DNA from 2 places in the Arthrobacter sp. P4_F10 genome. Region 2 is predicted to be linked to the other one. Evidence: riboswitches for the same ligand, from Rfam matches in the RefSeq annotation. Region 2 holds a riboswitch; the other holds the start of a gene.
What was found. A riboswitch is a leader RNA that binds a small molecule or an ion and turns the genes downstream of it on or off. The one in region 2 is predicted to bind glycine.
Positions count from the first base shown of each region.

Region 1 (14,390 bases), on a different contig from region 2:
GCAGTGCCCCGTAGTGCCCCATCGCCAGCAGGCTCCGGGCGGGGGAGGCCATGGTGGACTGGAGGGAGGACGCGGTGCCGGAGAGCACGGCCAGGGACATCAGGATGGCCAGCGGGCCCATGACGGGGGAGGCCAGTGCGGCAAAGACATTCGCTTGGTTGTCCGGGTTGTTCAAACCAATGCCGTCGGCGCCGGTGCCGGCCACCATCATGGTGGCCACGATCACGGCGAGGTAGAGGGCCAGGACGGCCACCGCCGTCGTCGTTCCTGCCCGCCCGGCGGTGCCCCTGCCTCCCTTGGTTTCCTCGTTCACAGTGAGGCAGACGTCCCAGCCCCAGTAGACAAAGACAGCCAGTGACATGCCGGCGGTGAACTGCTCGAAGCTCTCGATTTTCGCCGGGTTGAACCAGTCCCAGCTGAACGCGATCGCGGTGCCCGAGTCACCCGAGGCTGCGTGGCTAAGCGCCATGATGATGAAGACGGCCAGGACCAGCACCTGGAAGCCGACCATGCTGTACTGCACGAGCTTGGTGGCGTGGAGGCCGCGGTAGCTGACCCAGACGGCGAGTGCCACGAACACCAGGCACGTCACAATGTTCACGGCCGTGTTCGAGGTCAGGTCCGCGAGTTCGGGGTTGTTGAACACCTGGGCCAGGAAGAGATAGAAGAAGTCCACCGCGACGCCGGCCAGGTTGGACAGGACGATGATGTTGGCGGCCAGCAGGCCCCAGCCGCCCATCCAGCCGACAAACGGGCCGAAAGCCTTCGTGGCCCACGTGAAGGTGGTGCCGCTGTCCGGGGAGTCGGCGTTGAGCTCGCGGTAGGCGAACGCCACCAGGATCATGGGGATGAACGCGACGATGAAGATCGCCGGCAGCTGCACGCCCACGGCGCCGACGGCCGGTCCCAGCGAACTGGTCAGGCTGTAGGCGGGCGCCACGGAGGAGATGCCCAGGACCACGACGGCGAGCAGGCCAAGCTGTCCGCCCTTGAGCCCCTTGCCCGTGATGCCGTGCTTCGAGCCGGCGGGATCGACTGCGCCGTGGGCGGTGGTGGTGCCGTCTTCGCGGCCGATTGTCTGACTCATGGCTGACCTGTCTTGTGGGAGGCGGACGGTTGCTGTTGGGTGATGCAGTGGATGCCGCCGCCGCGGGCGAAGAGCTGGCGGGCGTCGATGCCCACCACTTTGCGGCCGGCGTAGGCGTCGCCGAGGATGCGCAAGGCTTTTTCGTCCATCGGGTCGCCGAACGTGCAGGCGATGACGCCGCCATTGACCACCAGATGGTTGATGTAGCTGTAGTCGACGAAGCCGTCCTCGTCGGTCAGGGTTTCCGGGGCGGGGACCTCGATGATGGTCCATTCGCGGCCGGCCGCGTCGCGGGTGGTGGCGAGGTGGCTGATGATTTCGCGGCTGACCTCGAAGTCGGGGTGTGCCGGGTTCTGCTGGGAGTGGACCAGCAACGTGCCCGGAGACGGGATGGCCGCGACGATATCGACGTGACCGCGCGTGCCGAACCGTTCCGAATCCCGGGTCAGCCCGCGGGGAAGCCAGATCACGTGGCTGGTGCCCAGGGTCCGGGCCAGTTCGGCCTCGACGTCGGCCTTGCTGAGCCCCGGGTTCCGGCCCGGATCCAGTTGCACCGTCTCGGTGACGAGGACCGTTCCTTCGCCGTCGACGTGGATGCCGCCGCCCTCGTTCACCAGGGGCGAGACGAGGTGGCTGGCCCCCGAGCGTGCCACGACGGCAGCTGCCACGAGCGAGTCCTTGTCCCAGGCCGCCCAGTCCTGGCCGCCCCAGCCGTTGAACACCCAGTCCACGGCGCCGAGCCGGCCGCCGTCGTCCAGGACGAACGTGGGGCCGATGTCCCGCATCCAGGCGTCGTTCAAGGCGGCGGTGACCACCTCGATGTCCGGGTGGAGGTAGCGGGCGGCGGTCTCCACATCCGCCGGCGCCACCAGCATGGTGACCGGTTCGAATTCCACAACGGCGTTCGCGACGGCGGCCCAGACGGAGCGGGCGGCGTGGGCTTCTGCCTCTGTTTCGCCCAGGGTGTAGCCGCCGGTGGGGAACGCCATCCAGACACGGTCCTGGGGTGCCGTTTCGGACGGCATCCGCCAGGCGCTCATGCCGTGACCTTCTGCGCAGTGACCTTCTGCCCAGTGGCCTCATACGCAGTGGGCTCATAGGCGTCGAGGCCGAGCGGGGCATCGGCGCGTACCGGTTCGGTCAGCCGCGCGTAGGTGTCCGGGCGGCGCGTGGCCAGGAAGGGAAAGAGCGTGAGCCAGTCACGGCGCTGGTCGAGGTCGAGGTCCGCCACAATCACCGCGGATTCGTCCCGTGGTGCCTGGGCGAGGATCCGGCCGTAGGGATCGGAGATGAAGGAGGAGCCGTAGAAGTTCAGGGTGCCTTCGCTGCCGCAGCGGTTGGGGACCACCATGAACAGCCCGTTGGCAATGCCGTTGCCCACAATGACCTGTTGCCACAACGGCTGGGTGTCGAACTCCGGGTGGTCCGGCTCGGAGCCGATGGCGGTGGGGTAGACCAGGAGTTCTGCCCCGCCGAGGGAGTAAATCCGCGCCAACTCCGGGAACCATTCGTCCCAGCAGGTGGGCATGCCCAACCGTGCGCCGCCGAGCTCGGCGGGGGAATGGACCTCGTAAGCATCGTCGCCGTCCGGGCCCTGGCGGAAGAATTTGTCCTCGTAGTAGCCGGCTGTGACGGGGATGTGCAGCTTGTGCGTGCGTGCCAGCAGTTCGCCTTCGGGGGAGACCAGGATGGCAGTGTTCAGGCCCAGGCCGTCGTCGGAACCGTCCGGGTTCTCCGCCTTCTGGTACAGCGAAGCGTGGACGCAGATTCCGTGCCGGCGGGCCGCGTCCGCCGCGAACCGGAACGTGGGGCCGGTGAACAGGTCCTCGGCGATGTCCGAGGGCCGCGGGCGCGGGGCCCCGGCCCGGGTGGTGTCGTTTTCGGGAAGCGTATCCGCGGGGTACCGGGACAGTGTGAGCTCGGGCAGGAAGACGACGGCGGCTCCCAACCGGGCGGCCCGCCCGATGCCGTCGTCCAGTTCCGCGTGCAGGGCCGCGGCGTCAGGATGCCAGCGGTGCTGTACGACGCCGACCCGCAGTGCTGGCCGGCTGGACGATGCACTTCGGGACGACGTGGTGCGGGCGAGGGAGGGCGGGGTGTCGAGGGACGTGATTTCGATCATGGCTACTCCAGTGAGACGGGCGTCACATAAATGAACGTTGTTCATTTAGTATTTAGGCGATGGTCGCGCCGGGCAAGACCTAATATGAATAAAGTTCATTTATTTATTCGCGGCAGTACGTGCGCCGAGTCCGGACGTGCGGGCGAACACGCCGCAGGCCGCTCCGTGGGCGCGGGCCGTAAGGCCCTAGACCGCGGATTGGGCGCGGCAGAGTCTGGGCGTATGACTCCAACGAACCCCGGGGCGGCTCCGGACATCAAGCCCGCCCAACTCAAGGAACAGCCGACTGCAGTGGTGCGTGAGACTGTCCCGATGAATGCGCTGCGCGACTTTTTCGGCCGTGCCTTCGGCGCCGTCATGGGTGCGGTGCAGGATCAGCATGTCCAATTGGCCGGACCCCCGTTCGCGCTGTACCGGGGCAAACCGACCGACGTCGTCGACGTGGAGGCGGGGTTCCCCCTCGCCGCACCTTTCACGAACCCAAGCGGCGCGGACACCGAGGTCATCGCCGGGGCACTCCCCGCAGGCCGGGCCTACGAGGCGATGCACATCGGGCCCTACGAATCACTGCAGCAGACCTACGGCGCGATCATGGCGCGGATGCGGCAGGACGGTGCGAGCCCCGGGGAAGCCATGTGGGAGTACTACCTCACCGATCCCGGTGCCGAGCCCGACCCGGCGAAGTGGCAGACGCTGGTGGTCTGGCCGGTCGCCTGAACTGCCCACCGCGGGCCGCGGACGCGGGGCGTCCCGGGGCCGCCGACCCGGGCTTCCGCGCCCCGTCCGACTCATTGTGTCTGATTGGCCACACTATTCCTCAACTCCATGCATAATGTCCTAAACTGCTTCACTGAGGTGCCTGAAATGGCGCTGCGCAGCAACGAAAGTGAACCCCGATATGGCTACCGATTACGACGCCCCACGTAAGACAGAAGAAGAGTCTCCCGCTGAGTCGCTGGAGGCCCTGCAGGCGTCCCGCGGCGGCGGCGCGCAGACTGCTGTGATCGACGTCGACGAGAACGACACCGCTGAAGGCATCGATCTTCCGGGTGCGGACCTGTCCGGCGAAGAGCTGACGGTCATTGTTGTACCGGAGCAGTCCGATGAATTCACCTGCTCCTCCTGCTTCCTGGTCCGGCACAGGTCCCAGGTGGCCCTTGAAAAGAACGGCATGAAGTACTGCCGCGACTGCGAAGGCTAAGAATTTTTCAGCAACACCAAGGCCGCACGAAGCGCCGGACCCTCGGGGGTGCCGGCGCTTCGCCGTTCCTGGCGTGGCCCGCGGCTGCCGGCGTTATCTGTTCGTGAAGGAACCTGGCGGGATGTGTCCGTGCAATCCGTCCGTGACCAGCAACGGGCCACTTTAACGGTTGGGCGCCGAAACGGATGAGGACCTCGCCCGCCGGTTCGGGGCCGCCTACGCTGGAAGCGTCTGACCTGCGCTGACTGTTTGGCCAGCTCAAGGGCTCGGGCAGCACCAGGGGGTGGCGGGGTTGAAGAGGACCCAGTTGAAGAAGACCCAGTTGAAGAAGATCCACGCTTTGCTCGCGGCAGTGCTGATGGCCGCCGGTCTCGGGGTGCTTGCGCCGGCTCCGGCAGCCGCGGACCCGTACTGCGGCCTGGTCTGGGGTTCGCTGGTCAAAACGGATCCGGCCATGAGCCAGGCCAAGGTGGTGAATGTGCGGACCGGTCAGCATTACTGTTTTGATCGGCTGGTCATCGACCTCAACGGCCCCGTGGCCGGCTACGCCGTCCGCTACGTGCCCGAGGTGGTGCAGGACGGGTCCGGCCTGCCGATCCCGCTGCGGGGCCAGGCCTTCATCCAGCTCACGGTCAATGCGCCCGCATACGACGACGCCGGCAATCCCACCTACAACCCGGCGAACAAGGGCGAACTGGCGGACGTGACCGGTTACCAGACGTTCCGGCAGGTGGCGTGGGCGGGCAGCTTCGAAGGGTACAGCAGCCTGGGCCTGGGGGTCCGCGCGCGGCTGCCGTTCCGGGTCCTGTCCCTGTCCGGGCCGGGCACCGGGTCACGGCTAGTGGTGGACGTGGCGCACTTCTGGTGATGGCCGGGGCGGCAGAGCAACGCGGCGCGTTGCGCGACTTGCGAACTCAAGGCCTTTGGTGGCATCTCGTGCGCTGCGACCAATGCGCTGCGCTCTTGCCGATGATGCAGTTGTCCACCTCGCCAACCCGCGTACTTTTTCGACTGACAGGACAGTTGGGCGTGCGAGCAGCCCATTCCTGGGCAGTTCGACTCCTAGGTGGTTCGACGCGCTCGGAGCGAGGTGCCCCTAGGTGTCGAAATGGGCCGGAGGCACACCCTTCCGGTGGAAACGCTAGCGCCCCGCGTTGCCCTATCAGTTACGGCTGTCATTCGGACGGCAAAGTCAATCCGTAGCAGCCACAACTGATAGGGCAACGGAGGCGGCGCTCGCCGTCAGGCAGCCAGCCAGGACACGGGAAGCTGTTTCACTCCGTAGACGATCGTGCTTTCCATCCGCTCCAGCTGCGCCCCGGGTCGCACGGCCAAGCCGGGCAGCCGGGAGAGCACGGCCTGCAGCGCGATCCTGGCCTCGAGCCGGGCCAGGGGAGCGCCGAGGCAGAAGTGGATGCCCTGGCCGAAGGCGAGGTGACGGTTCGGTGAGCGTCCGACGTCGAACACGTCAGGGTGCGGGAACTGCTCCGCGTCACGGTTCGCCGAGCCGATCCACGCCACGATCGGCGACCCCGCAGGGATCGGCAGGCCCCGCACGGTCGTGTCGACGGCGGAGATCCGGTACATGGACTGGACGGGGGAGCGGTAGCGCAGCACCTCTTCGATCGCCTGCGGGAGCAGGGCAGGCTCGGCGATGAGGCGTTCCGCCGTGCCCGGCGCTTCGGTGAAGCACAGCACCGCATTGCCGATCAGGTTCGTGGTGGTCTCGTTGCCGGCAACGAGCAGAAGGGCGCAGAATCCGAGCAGCTCGATGGCGCTGAGCTTCTGCCCGTCGATCTCGGCCGCGAGGAGCGCGCTGATGAGGTCATGGCCCGGCTGGCGCCGCCGCTGCTCGATCATGCCCATGAAGTACTCCGCCATTTCCCGGTGTGCGGCCATGTGGCCGGACTCGTCGGCGCCGGGGCGGGTCTGGCTCACGATCACGTCGGACCACTGCTTGAACCGGTCCCGGTCCGCGGCCGGGATGCCCATCAGCTCCGCGATGACGATGACCGGCAGCGGATAGGCCAGCTGGTCGATCAGGTCCGCGGAACCGGCAGCAACTACCGGGTCCAGCAACTCGTCGGTGAGTTCCGAGATGCGCGGGCCGAGCGCTTCCACTGACCGTGGCGTGAACGCCTGGGACACCAGGGAACGCAACTGGCGGTGCCTGGGCGGGTCCGTGTTGATCAGGCTGGCGGCGAAGAGCTGGCCCGTTTCGGAGGGGTTGTCCCCGCCGATCCGGGAAGAAAACGTGGCGTGCTCGGACAGGACCCGCTGCACGTCATCGTAGCGGAACACATGCCACACCCCGGTCTCCTGATCCTGGAAAACGGGTTCACTGTCCCGCATGGCTTCATAGCGGGGAAACGGGTTCAACGGCTGCTCCAGAGCGGGAAATGGCACCATGGCTGGCCTTCCTGACGAGGCGGACGGCCGTCGTTTCCTGGCAATGGACCAACTGCAAGGGACGAACTGCAACAGAGCAGGCGTCCAACGGGGCGGGCCGCGTGGCCCCGTCAGCTCCCACCCTAATACCGCGCAACAGCCTTGGCATGGGGATTCTGGCCCACGTCGGCCGCCCCTGCGGAACCGGCCCGTCACCACGGCGCCTAACGAAGCGGCCGGTCCTGCCGACGGTACGGAGGAGAACACCCCGGCTTTCCGCTAAACGTGGTCCGGACTGACGCCCCCTACGACGACGGCGCAGGCCTGTCGGCGTTGTTCGCAGGAAAGCATTGACCAGATGGTCCGCTGCGCCGAAGAGACCCGCAGGGAGGTCCTGCTGTCCCGCGAAGAGGGGGCAGACAGCGTCAAGAATCTCTCCCTCGCCCGTGCCTAACGGAACATAGGAACGGGGCAGTCTCAGCTTCCCGAAACGGTTAGTAAGCCGACTTAGTAAGCTGACCGAGAAATTCCTCCCCGAACCGTCGCGGCCCGTCGCTGCCCTGCGGTAGCGTCGGAAGCATCGGCCGCGGTGCCAGCAAATGGTGCGCGCGGCCCGCACGGTACCGGTTCTATTGAGGAGGATGCATGAAAGCGACACCTACACTGACGGCCAACCTGCAGGCGGTCCTAGTGGACCTGATCGAACTCCACGTTCAGGGCAAGCAGGCGCATTGGAACATCGTCGGGACTAACTTCCGGGACCTCCACCTCCAGCTGGACGAGATCGTCGACGCCGCCCGGGAGTTCGCGGACGATCTCGCCGAGCGCATGCGCGCCCTCCACGCCCTGCCGGACGGCCGCAGTTCCACGGTTTCCAAGTCCACCGCACTCGCCGAGTTCCCCGCGGGCCTGATCAACACGAAGGACGCCATCGAACGGATTGTCGCGGCCCTCGAGGCGGCCGTCGGCACGATGCGCAAAGTTCACGATGAAGTTGATGAGGAAGACCCCACCACCGCCGACCTCCTGCACGCCTTCATTGCCAAGCTTGAGCAGTATGCCTGGATGGTGAATGCCGAGACCATGCGGGCAAACGCCAGCGTGACCACTCCGGAGGACAAGTAGGGACCGGCTCCCACCGGTCCGACCCTAAACCAGCAGCGTCCGGCGCCGGATTTCTTCCGGCGCAGGACGCTGCTGTCCAAGCTATTTGGCCTTCGGCACCGTCCGCAGGACAATGGCGGCGAGGACGCAGGCCCCGGTCATCAGGACCAGCGCGATTGACGCCGTGACGTGGACGCCGGAGTCGAACGCCGTGCGCGCGGCAGCCGTCACTGCCTCCGCCAGGGGAGCCGGAAGCATGTGGGCGAGCTCCACCGCGCCGGCGAGGGTTTCACCCGCCTGGCTGGTGGCCTCTGCCGGGACGAGCCCGGACACCCCCTCGGGGAGCCGGAGGTTGCCCTGATAGGAAGCCGTCAGGATCGAGCCGAGGATCGCCGTGCCCAGCAGAGACCCCACTTCATAGCCGGTCTCGGAGATGGCGGCGGCGGCCCCCGACTTGTCGGCAGGCGCCGCACCCAGGATCAGGTCATTGGAAATCGTCTCCGCGGCGCCCACCCCCAGGCAGAGAACCAGCAGCGCGGCCAGGAGCAGAGACGGGCCATGGCTGTGGTCGCCGAACGCCACCAGGAAATAGCCCGCCGCGCTCAGCAGCAGCCCGCCGGCCACAACAAAGCCTGGCCGCACCTTGCGCACCAGCGGGACCACGAGCAGCCCCGCCACGACAGTGGCGATGAGGGCCGGGACCATGGCGACTCCGGAAGCCGAGGGGGACTGGCCCTCGACCAGCTGCAGGTGCTGTGCCAGGAACAGGATGAAGCCGTTGAAGGAGAACAGCGCCAGGACGTTGGCGATGATGGCCGTGCTGAAGATCCGGTTGCCAAAGAGGCTGACATCGAGCATCGGCGCCGTACCTTCCCCGCGGGCAAGTGCCCGCTGCCGCCGGATGAACACGTAGCCCATGAGCAGGCCGGCTCCAATGCTCGCGAAGGCCTCTGGTGCGGGCCCGTGGGTGGCGAGGGTTTTGATCCCGTAGACGACCGGCACCATGACCAGCAGGGACAGGACAATGCTGGGCACGTCCACGCGGCCGGGGTTCGGGTCGCGGGATTCCGGTATCAGCGCCGGACCGAGCACCAGGAGAGGAAGGATGATCGGCACTGCGACCAGCAGGACGGCGCCCCACCAGAAGTGTTCCACCAGCCAGCCGCCGGCAATCGGGCCGAGGGCGGCGCCGCCGGAGAAGCCGGCGGCCCAGATCGCCACGGCCAGCCTGCGCCGGTTGGGCTGCGGAAAGATATTGCGGATCAGGGAAAGAGTGGACGGCATGAGCATGGCGCCGAACAGGCCAAGCCCGGCACGGCCGGCGATCAGCCATTCGGCGCTCGGTGCGAACGCCGTCGCGGCCGAAACCGCGGCAAAACCCGCGCTGCCCACGAAGAGCAGGCGGCGCCGTCCGATCCTGTCGCCGAGGCTGCCCATAGCGACCAGCAGTCCGGCCAGGACCAAGGGATAGGCGTCGACGATCCAGAGCAGCTGGACGCCGGAAGCGGACAGGCTGGTGGCGATGGCCGGCAGGGCAAACGTCAGGGCGGTGTTGTCCACGGCCACGAGCAGGACGGGGAACATTAGCAGGGCCAGCGCCACCCAGTCGCGCCACGGTGCCCGGGGGCCGGTGGCCGCCGGGATGCTGGTGGCTGCGGTGATCGATGAAATGCTCATAGGACATAACTATACCGTCTGGACGGTACAGTTAAGAAATGAAGGGCTGGGCAGGCATGATGGGAGGCATGCCCAGGAAACCCGTCGCCCGCGAGGCCGTCCTCGATGCCTTCGAATCCCTGCTCATCGAAGTCGGTGAACGCGCCGCGACGCTGGACGCCGTCGCGCGCCGGGCCGGCGTCTCCAAGGGCGGCCTGCTCTACCACTTCCCGACCAAGGAGGCGATGATCGCGGTCCTGCTGGAACGGCTGGACCGGCATCTGGCTGCGGATGTTGCCGCCATGGCGGCGGCCCCCGAAGGGGCGGCGGCGTACTTCATTAGGTCCTCGGTGTGGGCGGACACGCCCATGGACCGGGTCTTCGTGGCGGCCACGCGGCTCGCCGAGGTGGCGCACGGGGAGACCCTCCGCCGCTTCGCCGCCGCCCAGGCGAGCTGGCTGGAACTGCTGGCGGCCGACGTCGGACCCGCCATGGCGAAGGCCGTCCTGTACATGGGGGACGGGCTGTACTTCAACGCCATGCTGGGCCGGGGCCCCGGCGGGCCGCTTCCGGAGGTCGAAGCGGACGTCGAGAGCCTGCTGGCCGCCGTCGAGAAGCTGCGCCGCTGACGCTCCCGCCCACCCCGCCCGCTCCCGCCCACCCCGCCGAACTCGCCGGAAGCGTGCGAGTTCGCCGCAAAGTTGCGGCGACCTGGCCGCTGTCCGGCGAACTCGTGTTGGCGGACGCACCCGGGGGCGGCTTGTCGCCCGTAACCTGGGTCGGCGGCTGGCAGGGAGTTTGCGGACGCGCGCCCGGCATAGGAGAATGGGAGCTGTGACTGTTGTCACCCACGATTAATCACCCAACTGAATACGCCTTTGATCTGCGGCGGGAGAGTCCTGCAAGTAGGTACAAGCAGGCGCCGTAGGAGCAAACCCTCCCCAGGAATCTCTCAGGCCCATGTACCGCCGCGGCAAGGCATCTCTGGAAAGTAGCAGGCGTGTCCCGGACATGCTGTGCTCACCGACGGTGCAAGCGGAGCCCCTGAAACGCAGGCTTCGCGGAAACTCTCAGGTCCAATACAGAGCGGGGAGGAACCCGAATCAATGTGGCGTACCCTGCGCCGCCTGAGTTATGGAGTTCCTTGTGACTGTTACCCCAGCCTCCACGTCCTTCGTTGACCGGCACATCGGCGCGCGCCGCCAGGCCGACGTCGACGCCATGCTGAAGGCTGTCGGCTACGACACCGTCGACGCCCTGGTGGACACCGCCGTTCCGAAGGACATCCGTCAGGACTCCGATCTCGCGCTCGCCGCCGCCCTCAGCGAGGTGGAAGTCCTCGCCGAGCTGCGCAAGCTCGCAGCGAAGAACAAGACCGCCGTGCAGATGATCGGGCAGGGCTACTACGACACGCTCACCCCGCCGGTGATCCGCCGCAACATCCTCGAAGCCCCGGCCTGGTACACCGCGTACACGCCGTACCAGCCGGAAATCTCCCAGGGCCGGCTCGAAGCCCTGCTGAACTTCCAGACCATGGTCCAGGACCTCGTCGGCCTGCCGATCGCCAACGCATCGCTGCTGGACGAAGCCACCGCCGTCGCCGAGGCCGTGCTGATGATGCGCCGCGCCAACAAGAACAAGACGGCGCACGACGGCAAGACCGTCCTCGACGCCGACTGCCTCCCGCAGACCATCGCGATCGTCAAGGGCCGCGCGGAAGCCCTCGGCTTCGAGGTCGAGGTCGCGGACCTCTCGAAGGGCCTGCCCGAGGGCGTCATCAACGGCGTCGTCCTGCAGCAGCCGGGCGTCTCCGGCCGCGTGTTGGACCACACCGCGGTGATCGCCGACGCCAAGGAACGCGGCGCGCTGGTCACTGTGGCCGCGGACCTCCTGGCCCTGACCCTGATCACCCCTCCGGGCGAGCAGGGTGCGGATATCGCCGTCGGCTCCGCCCAGCGCTTCGGCGTGCCGCTGTTCTTCGGCGGCCCGCACGCCGCCTACATGGCCGTGCAGAAGGGGCTGGAGCGCTCCATGCCCGGCCGCCTCGTGGGTGTCTCCAAAGACAACGCCGGCGTCCCCGCCTACCGCCTGGCCCTGCAGACCCGCGAGCAGCACATCCGCCGCGAGAAGGCCACGTCCAACATCTGCACCGCCCAGGCACTGCTGGCCATCGTGTCCTCGTTCTACGCCGTCTACCATGGCCCAGACGGGCTGAAGGCCATCGCCCAGTCGGTCCACGTCCACGCCAAGACCATCGCCGCCTCCCTGAAGGCCGCCGGGCTGGACGTGCTGCACACGTCATTCTTCGACACCATCACCGTCTCCGTGCCGGGCCGGGCGGCAGAGATCATCGCGGCCGCCGACGCCAAGGGCGTCAACCTGCGGGCCATCGACGCCGACACTGTCGGCATCTCCGCCGATGAGGCCACGACGGTGGCTATCGTCGCCGACGTCATCGCCGCGTTTGGCGCGTCGGTGACCGACACATCTGAGGGCTTCGGCCTGGACTCCGCCGTGGAGCGCACCTCCGACTACCTCCAGCACCCGGTGTTCAACACGCACCGTTCCGAAACCCAGTTGCTGCGCTACATCCGCCGCCTCTCGGACCGCGACCTCGCCCTGGACCGCACCATGATCCCGCTGGGCTCGTGCACCATGAAGCTGAACGCCACGGCCGAGATGGAAGCCATCTCCTGGCCGGAGTTCGCCTCCATCCACCCCTTCGCCCCGGACTCCCAGACCGAGGGCTGGCGCGAACTGATCGAGGACCTCGAAGCCCAGCTGACCGAGATCACGGGCTACGACCAGGTCTCCATCCAGCCCAACGCCGGATCCCAGGGCGAGCTCGCCGGCCTGCTGGCCATCCGCGGCTACCACCACTCCCGCGGAGACGAGCAGCGCAACGTCTGCCTCATCCCGGCCTCGGCCCACGGCACCAACGCCGCCTCCGCCGTGCTCGCCGGCATGAAGGTGGTCGTCGTGGCCACGGCTTCGGACGGCACGATCGACCACACGGACCTCGCCGCCAAGATCGAGGCCAACAAGGACGTCCTCTCGGCGATCATGATCACCTACCCGTCCACCCACGGGGTCTACGACGCCGACGTCCGCGAGGTCTGCGACTCCGTGCATGCGGCCGGTGGGCAGGTCTACATCGACGGCGCCAACCTCAACGCCCTCGTGGGGCTGGCCCAGCCGGGCATGTTCGGCGGCGACGTCTCGCACCTGAACCTGCACAAGACCTTCTGCATCCCGCACGGCGGCGGCGGACCCGGCGTCGGCCCGGTTGCTGCCAAGGCCCACCTGGCACCGTTCATGCCCGGCGATGCCAACAACGCCGACCCGGCCGACGGCACCCCGATCTCCGCCTCCCGCTACGGCTCGGCCGGTGTGCTGCCGATCTCCTGGGCGTACGTGAAGCTGATGGGCGGCCGGGGCCTCACCGAGGCCACCAAGTCGGCCCTGCTCGCGGCGAACTACATCGCGGCCCGCCTGAACGACTCCTTCCCGGTGCTCTACACCGGCGAAGGCGGCCTCGTGGCCCACGAGTGCATCCTGGACCTGCGCGAACTCACGGCCAAGACCGGCGTGACCGCCGAGGACGTCGCCAAGCGCCTGATCGACTACGGCTTCCACGCTCCCACGCTCGCGTTCCCGGTTGCCGGCACCCTGATGGTGGAGCCCACCGAATCCGAGGACCTTGGCGAGATCGACCGGTTCATCACCGCCATGGTTGCCATCCGCGCAGAGATCGACCAGGTGGCCCACGGCGACTTCACCGTGGAGCACAGCCCGCTGCGCAACGCCCCGCACACCGCCGCAGCCGTCATCAGCACCGACTGGACCCGCGAGTACCCGCGTGAGCAGGCCGTCTTCCCGGTCCACACGCTCAAGCAGGACAAGTACTTCCCGCCGGTCGGCCGGATCGACGGCGCCGCGGGGGACCGCAACCTGATCTGCTCGTGCCCTCCCCTCGAAGCCTTCGAGGACCACTCCGACGACTCCGCCAACTAAGGACAGCCACCGATGACTGAGAATTACACGGCACTTTACGAAGAGCACAAGGAGCTCGGCGCCTCCTTCACGGACTTCGGCGGCTGGCAGATGCCGCTGAAGTACAGCTCCGAACTCGCCGAGCACCACGCCGTCCGCAAGTCTGCGGGCCTGTTCGACCTCTCCCACATGGGTGAAGTCTGGGTCACCGGCCCGGACGCCGCAGCCTTCCTGGACTACGCCCTCGTGGGCAAGATCTCCGCGATGGCCATTGGCAAGGCCAAGTACTCGCTGATCTGCAACGAGGACGGTGGCATCATTGACGACCTCATCACCTACCGCCGCGGCGACGAGAAGTTCCTGGTGGTCCCCAACGCGGGCAACGCCAAGGTTGTGGCCGCGGCCCTGGCCGAGCGCGCTGCTTCCGGCAACGAGGTGGGCTTCGACGTCACCGTCGAGGACGCCTCCGCCGTGACCTCGCTGATCGCCGTGCAGGGCCCCAAAGCCCAGGAGATCCTGCTGCGCCTGGTTCCGGCCGCGCAGCACGAACTCGTCACGGGCCTCAAGTACTACGCCGCCGTCGACGTCCCGTTCATGTTCGGCGGCGCCAGCCAGGACCTCCTCCTGGCCCGCACCGGCTACACCGGTGAGGACGGCTTCGAGATCTTCGTCGCGAACGACGACGCCGCCGCCCTCTGGCAGGCGCTGGTCGCCATCGCCGAGGAAGGCGAGCTGACCCCCGCCGGGCTCGCGTCCCGCGATTCGCTCCGCCTCGAGGCCGGCATGCCGCTTTACGGCAACGAGCTCTCCCTCGAAGGCGATCCGTTCGCCGCCGGCCT
Region 1 is NZ_JBFUJJ010000043.1:6,271-20,660, forward strand. It holds gene AC1DR1_RS20990 (APC family permease) at 1-1,087, opposite strand, end outside; gene AC1DR1_RS20995 (agmatine deiminase family protein) at 1,084-2,127, opposite strand; gene AC1DR1_RS21000 (nitrilase-related carbon-nitrogen hydrolase) at 2,124-3,209, opposite strand; gene AC1DR1_RS21005 (GyrI-like domain-containing protein) at 3,432-3,926, shown strand; gene AC1DR1_RS21010 (DUF4193 domain-containing protein) at 4,108-4,410, shown strand; gene AC1DR1_RS21015 (AMIN-like domain-containing (lipo)protein) at 4,733-5,278, shown strand; gene AC1DR1_RS21020 (cytochrome P450) at 5,653-6,819, opposite strand; gene AC1DR1_RS21025 (Dps family protein) at 7,444-7,923, shown strand; gene AC1DR1_RS21030 (MFS transporter) at 8,005-9,579, opposite strand; gene AC1DR1_RS21035 (TetR/AcrR family transcriptional regulator) at 9,648-10,187, shown strand; glycine riboswitch at 10,438-10,536, shown strand; glycine riboswitch at 10,538-10,653, shown strand; gene gcvP (aminomethyl-transferring glycine dehydrogenase) at 10,693-13,572, shown strand; gene gcvT (glycine cleavage system aminomethyltransferase GcvT) at 13,585-14,390, shown strand, end outside.
Region 1: it holds a riboswitch for glycine, as region 2 does, so the genes downstream of both, gcvP (aminomethyl-transferring glycine dehydrogenase) here and gcvP (aminomethyl-transferring glycine dehydrogenase) in region 2, are expected to answer to the same signal.

Region 2 (7,235 bases):
GATCGTTGATGTGATCGTTGCCGGAGGCGGTCCGACTGGGATGATGCTGGCCGGTGAGCTGACGCTGGCGGGGGTGGATGCGGCCATTGTGGAGCGCCGCTCGACGCCGGAGCTGGTGGGCTCGCGTGCGGGCGGGTTCCACTCGCGGACGATCGAAATCCTCGATCAGCGCGGGATTGCCGACCGGTTCCTCGCCGAGGGCAAGCCCGTCCAGGCGGCGTTCTTCGGGAAAACAACCCTGGACGTGAGCGACTTTCCTACACGGCACCCTTACACGCTCGGCCTGTGGCAGAACCATATTGAGCGGATCCTGGCTGGCTGGATCGAGGAGCTGGGTGTGCCGGTCCAACGGGGGCTCGAGGTCGCCGGCTTTACCCAGGACGACAGCGGGGTCGACGTGCATCTCGCCGACGGCGGGCCGATGCGCGCGCTGTACCTGGTGGGTGCCGACGGCGGGCGAAGTGCTGTCCGCAAGGCAGCCGGCATCGAGTTCCCCGGCTGGGATGCGACGAGGAGCAGCCTGATCGCCGAAGTGGAGGTGACAGAGGAGACGCCGGCAGGCATCCGCATCGACGAGGTGGGGATCCACGGGCTGCACCTGATGGAGGACGGACGAACCACGCGGGTGGTGGTGACCGAGAAGCAGCTTGGACCGGCTGCCGAGCCCACCCTGGCTGACCTCCGCAAGGCGCTGACCGAGGTCTATGACACGGATTTCGGGGTGCACACTCCGACGTGGATCTCGCGGTTCACCGACGCCACGCGGCAGGCCGCGGCCTACCGCAGCGGCCGCGTGCTGCTGGCCGGGGATGCCGCGCACATCCATGCTCCTTCGGGCGGGCAGGGGATCGGGCTCGGCATCCAGGACGCCGTGAACCTCGGCTGGAAACTCGCCCAGGTGGTCAAGGGTATTGCGCCGGACCGTCTGCTGGACACCTATCACGCCGAGCGGCACCCCGCCGGGGCCCGTGCGCTGAAGCACACGATGGCGCAGTCAATCATGCAGAGGGCCGACCCGCGCATCGGTGCGTTGGCCGACACGGTGGCCGGCCTGCTGACGATCGATGAGGCCCGGAAGCGGCTGGGCGGCCTCATCTCCGGCCTGGACGTCCGCTACGACCTCGGTGAGGGGCACCCGCTGCTCGGGCGCCGCATGCCCGATCTCGACGTCGTCACCGCCAACGGCCCGCGGCGCGTGTTCACCTTCCTGCACGATGCCCGTGCGGTGCTGCTCAACCTCGGCGCGCCGGGCAGCATCGACCCGGGGCCGTGGATGGATCGGGTGCAGTTGGTGGACGCCACGTACGACGGCGGGTGGGAGCTTCCGGTGATCGGTTCAGTCAATGCTCCTGCGGCCGTGTTGATCCGGCCGGACGGGCATGTGGCGTGGACGGGAGACGGGACTCGGCGGGGGCTGGAGGATGCGCTGGCCAGCTGGTTCGGGCCTGCGCGGCATTAACGTCCCAACGGTGGCCGTGACCGACGCGTATTTCCGTGCCGGTCCCCTTAGCAGGAGAGGTAGCCCGGCCTCTGCGGGTCTACAGTGCGTTTTCTCGTAGCGCCCTGCTGTAGTGCTCAGGGGTATTCCTGGTTGCGGCCGACACAACGAGGTGCCGCCGGCTCAGCCGGTGTGCGAAGTACCCCTCGTACGGCAGCACGATGACAGTGTCGATTCCGCTTTCCCATGCCGGGATGAGTTCTTGGAGACTTCGGGGTTCGGCATCGTGGGGAAATTTCGGGATCAGGCTTCGGTCCCAGGCTTGATAAGCCTCGCGGTCCAGACCTTCCCATTCATACCGTTGAGTCCAAAAGGGTGGGATCAAAGGATTCAACCCCTGACTGGCGTCCCCGGACTCGCGCAATTCCGCGGGCGTGGGATGGTGCGTTGGATCTTCGATCTGGTACCAGCTCCAGGCCTGGTCCCATGACGTTTTCCAGCGCTTCTCCCACGTGGAGGCATCAGCCGATTCCGGCATCCGGGAATGACCACAGTCTGGTACGGGGCTTAGGGGCGGGATGTTGAGGTCGCCGGCCAGGGACCATGCCTGCCGGACAAACAGAAGGAGAGTCAGGTGGTGTGGATCGTCATTGACGCTGATCACCATGTCATGCGGCCACGGACTTTCCGGTTGCGGCGTGCCCCATTGCATTTTCGTTACCCCCAGTCCGAAGACAGCCCGCGCGGGCCGAATTGCGTTCAGCGTCGCACCGACTTCACGCTCTGTAAACGGAGATCAGTTCGTTCGGGGCGTGCCCGGTCAGACGGTGTCGACCCAGTAGCGGCGTTTGCCGTTGCGGGTGTCCTCGTAGGCGCCGCCGTTCTTTTCGATGGTCGCTCGTGAGCCTGCATTATCCTCATCGCATGTGAGAAGAACCCGGGGGATTCCCAGTTCACGGGCAATCGGCAAGGCATCAGCCAGCGCCCTCGCTGCGTGGCCGCGACGCCTGGCGGAGGGCCTCACGCTGTAGCCGATGTGCCCGCCTTCGTTGAAAAGGAAGTCGTTCAGTTCGTGCCTGATGGCCAGTGAGCCAAGGAACGTGTCACCCTCCATGATCCACAAGTACGTGCAGGGCACATATCCTGGCTTCCGCGGGCTCTCCGGCCGAGCGTCATTGATGAGGGCGTCGACAAAGCGGCGGAACGACTGGGCATCTTTGAGTTCTTCCAGGGACCAGTCCTCCGCGCCCCCGCCGTCCCGGTGGGCGCCGTCAAATTCTGCGGATCCTTCCAGCCAGGAGGAGTGGTAGCTTGCGTCCGGAGCGATAAGGAGAGGCATCACGCGATCATATTCGAAGGGTTCGCGTTTCCCGTGGTCTCGGTCCGGGTGTGTAGGGTGCTGCCAGCGTCAGCGGACGGCAGGTCGTAGTAGCCCAACGGCCCCGGGGGATGGACTTGTTCCTTGGCTGGCATTCGACGGCGGGGAGGCACCCCCGTGGTGCAGGAAACAGCGACTCAATTGAAATTAATTTTGCATCCTGCCCGGGAACCAGATAAATTGTGAGCTGTGTCACCGACCAGTGGCACGGCTTATGATCTGCGGCGGGAGAGTCCTGCCGGTACGTTCAGCAGGCGCCGTAGGAGCAAATCCTCCCCAGGAATCTCTCAGGCCCACGTACCGCCGCGGCAAGGCAACTCTGGAAAGCAGTCCGGGCAACCGGGCTCACCGACGGTGCAAGTGGCGCGCTGCAATCAGCAGGGCAAAACGGAAACTCTCAGGTCCAATACAGAGCGGGGAGGAACCCGAATCATCGTGGCGTTTTGATGCCACCTGAATTATGGAGTTCCTCTCATGACGGTTCAATCGTCCCCGTCCACCTTCGCAGATCGCCACATCGGCGCCCGCCGCCAGGCCGACATCGACACCATGCTCAAGGCCGTCGGCTACGACAGCGTTGATGGCCTCGTTGACAACGCGGTCCCCGATTCCATTCGCCAGGAAAAGCCCCTCACGCTGGACAGCGCCCTCAGCGAAGTCCAGGTGCTGGCCGAGCTGCGCAAGCTCGCCTCCAAGAACAAGACGGCCGTGCAGATGATCGGCCAGGGCTACTACGACACCGTCACCCCGCCGGTGATCCGCCGCAACATCCTCGAAGCCCCGGCCTGGTACACCGCGTACACGCCCTACCAGCCGGAGATCTCCCAGGGCCGCCTCGAGGCGCTGCTGAACTTCCAGACCATGGTCCAGGACCTCACCGCGCTCCCGGTCGCCAACGCGTCGCTCCTCGACGAGGCCACCGCCGTCGCCGAGGCCGTGCTCCTCATGCGCCGCGCCAACAAGAACAAGTCCGCGGCCGGGGCCAAGACCGTCCTCGACGCCGACTGCCTCCCGCAGACCATCGCCATTGTGCTGGGCCGCGCCGAAGCCCTGGGCTTCGAGGTGGAGGTCGCCGACCTCTCCAAGGGCCTGCCCGAGGGCGTCATCAACGGCGTCGTCCTGCAGCAGCCCGGCGTCTCCGGCCGGGTGTGGGACCAGTCCGCCGTGATCGCCGAGGCCAAGGAACGCGGCGCGCTGGTCACCGTGGCAGCGGACCTCCTGGCCCTGACCCTGATCACCCCTCCGGGCGAGCAGGGTGCGGATATCGCCGTCGGCTCCACCCAGCGCCTGGGCGTGCCGCTGTTCTTCGGCGGCCCGCACGCCGCCTACATGGCGGTGCGCGAGGGCATGGAACGCACGCTCCCCGGCCGCATCGTCGGCGTCTCCAAAGACAACGCCGGCGTCCCGGCGTACCGCCTGGCCCTGCAGACCCGCGAGCAGCACATCCGCCGCGAAAAGGCCACGTCCAACATCTGCACCGCGCAGGCACTGCTGGCCATCGTGTCCTCGTTCTACGCCGTCTACCACGGCCCCGACGGGCTGAAAGCCATCGCCGAGACCGTCCACAACAACACCCGCGCCCTCGCCGCCACGCTGAAGATCGCCGGCCGCGAACTGGCGAGCGACTCCTTCTTCGACACCCTCACGGTCCGCGTGCCCGGCAAGGCCGCCAAGGTCATCGCCGCCGCCGGGGCCCGGGGCATCAACCTGCGGCTCATCGACGCGGACACAGTTGGCGTGTCCGTCGATGAAACCACGACGCCGGAGGTCCTCGCCGCGGTCGTCGTCGCCTTTGGCGCCGGTCCGGTCCTGGAGGCCAAGGGCTTCGAGCTGCCCGAGACGGTGCTGCGCACCTCCGACTTCCTACAGCACCCGGTCTTCAACACGCACCGTTCCGAGACCCAGCTGCTGCGCTACATCCGCCGCCTCTCGGACCGCGACCTCGCCCTGGACCGCACCATGATCCCGCTGGGCTCGTGCACCATGAAGCTGAACGCCACGGCCGAGATGGAAGCCATCTCCTGGCCGGAGTTCGCCTCCATCCACCCCTTCGCCCCGGACTCCCAGACCGAGGGCTGGCGCGAGCTCATCAGCGGCCTCGAAGCTGACCTCGCCGAGATCACGGGCTACGACCAGGTCTCCATCCAGCCCAACGCCGGATCCCAGGGTGAGCTCGCCGGCCTGCTGGCCATCCGCGGCTACCACCACTCCCGCGGTGACGAGCAGCGCAACGTCTGCCTCATTCCGGCCTCGGCCCACGGCACCAACGCCGCCTCCGCCGTGCTCGCCGGCATGAAGGTGGTCGTCGTGGCCACGGCTTCCGACGGCACGATCGACCACACGGACCTCGCCGCCAAGATCGAGGCCAACAAGGACGTCCTCTCGGCGATCATGATCACCTACCCGTCCACCCACGGGGTCTACGACGCCGACGTCCGCGAGGTCTGCGACGCGATCCACGCCGCCGGCGGGCAGGTCTACGTCGACGGCGCCAACCTCAACGCCCTCGTGGGCCTCGCCCAGCCGGGCAAGTTCGGCGGCGACGTCTCGCACCTGAACCTGCACAAGACCTTCTGCATCCCGCACGGCGGCGGCGGACCCGGCGTCGGCCCGGTTGCTGCCAAGGCACACCTTGCACCGTTCATGCCAGGGGACGCGAACAAGGCGGCGCACGAGGCCGGCGGTACCGAACCAGGAACTGGTGTTGCGATCTCCGCTTCACGCTACGGATCCGCCGGTGTGCTGCCGATCTCCTGGGCGTACGTGAAGCTGATGGGCGGCCAGGGCCTCACCGAAGCGACCAAGTCGGCCCTGCTCGCGGCGAATTACATTGCCGCACGGTTGGATGAGCACTTCCCGGTTCTCTACACGGGGGAGAGCGGGCTGGTGGCGCACGAGTGCATCCTGGATTTGCGTGAACTCACGGCCAGGACCGGCGTGACCGCCGAGGACGTGGCCAAGCGCCTGATCGACTACGGCTTCCACGCCCCCACGCTGTCCTTCCCCGTGGCGGGCACCCTGATGGTGGAGCCCACCGAGTCCGAGGACCTTGCGGAGATCGACCGCTTCATCGAGGCGATGATCACCATCCGCCAGGAGATCGACCAGGTCTCCAACGGAGATTTCACGGTGGAGAACTCCCCGCTGCGCAACGCACCCCACACGGCAGCCGCCGTCGTATCTTCCGACTGGGAGCGGGCGTACCCGCGTGAGCAGGCCGCATTCCCCGTCCACACACTCAGGCAGGACAAGTACTTCCCGCCGGTCGGGCGCATCGACGGCGCCGCCGGAGACCGCAACCTGGTCTGCTCCTGCCCGCCGCTTTCCGACTTCGAGAACTAAGGATCCCTGATGAGTGAGAACTACACCGCTCTCTACGAGCAGCACAAAAAAGCCGGCGCCTCCTTCACGGACTTCGGCGGCTGGCAGATGCCCCTCAAGTACGAATCGGAACTGGCAGAGCACCACGCCGTCCGCAACGCCGCGGGCCTGTTCGACCTCTCCCACATGGGTGAAGTCTGGGTCACCGGTCCGGACGCCGCAGCGTTCCTCGACTACGCCCTGGCCGGGAAGCTCTCGGCGGTCGCCGTCGGCAAAGCGAAGTACTCGCTGATCTGCCAGGAAGACGGCGGCATCATCGATGACCTCATCTCTTACCGCCGTGGCGAGGACAAGTACCTCGTGGTCCCCAACGCCGGCAACGCTGCGGTGGTTGCCGCGGCACTGGCCGAAAGGGCTGTTTCCGGCAAGGAAGGCGGGTTCGACGTGACGGTGGAGGACGTTTCCGCCGAAACCTCGCTGATCGCCGTCCAGGGACCGAACGCAGAGGCCATCCTGCTGACGCTGGTCCCGGCCGAGCAGCATGTCCTGGTCACCGAGCTGAAGTACTACGCAGCGGTTGAGGTACGTATCACCGTCAACGGTACTGACCACGATCTGCTCCTCGCCCGCACCGGCTACACCGGCGAGGACGGCTTCGAAATCTACGTTCCCAACGAGGACGCCGCCGGCCTCTGGGAAGCGCTGCTGGAAACCGGCGCCGGCCACGGGCTCATCCCCGCCGGCCTGGCCTGCCGTGACTCGCTGCGTCTGGAAGCCGGCATGCCGCTCTATGGCAACGAACTCTCCCGCGAAGGCAACCCGTACGCCGCAGGCCTGGGACCGGTCGTCTCGCTCGCCAAGGAGTCGGACTTCATCGGCAAGGTTGCCCTGAGCGAACTCAAGGCAGCCGGCGCAGGCTCCACAACCGGCCGCAAGCTCGTGGGGCTCAAGGGCCCGGGCCGCCGGGCCGGCCGCGGCCACTACCCGGTCCTCAAGGACGGCAACGTGGTGGGCGAAGTGACCTCCGGACAGCCGAGCCCCACCCTGGGGTACCCCGTCGCCATGGCCTATGTCGATATCGAATTCACCGAGCCCGGC
Region 2 is NZ_JBFUJJ010000003.1:3,101-10,335, reverse strand. It holds gene AC1DR1_RS04925 (FAD-dependent monooxygenase) at 1-1,459, shown strand, start outside; gene AC1DR1_RS04920 (hypothetical protein) at 1,539-2,105, opposite strand; gene AC1DR1_RS04915 (GNAT family N-acetyltransferase) at 2,259-2,777, opposite strand; glycine riboswitch at 3,032-3,129, shown strand; glycine riboswitch at 3,131-3,238, shown strand; gene gcvP (aminomethyl-transferring glycine dehydrogenase) at 3,291-6,158, shown strand; gene gcvT (glycine cleavage system aminomethyltransferase GcvT) at 6,168-7,235, shown strand, end outside.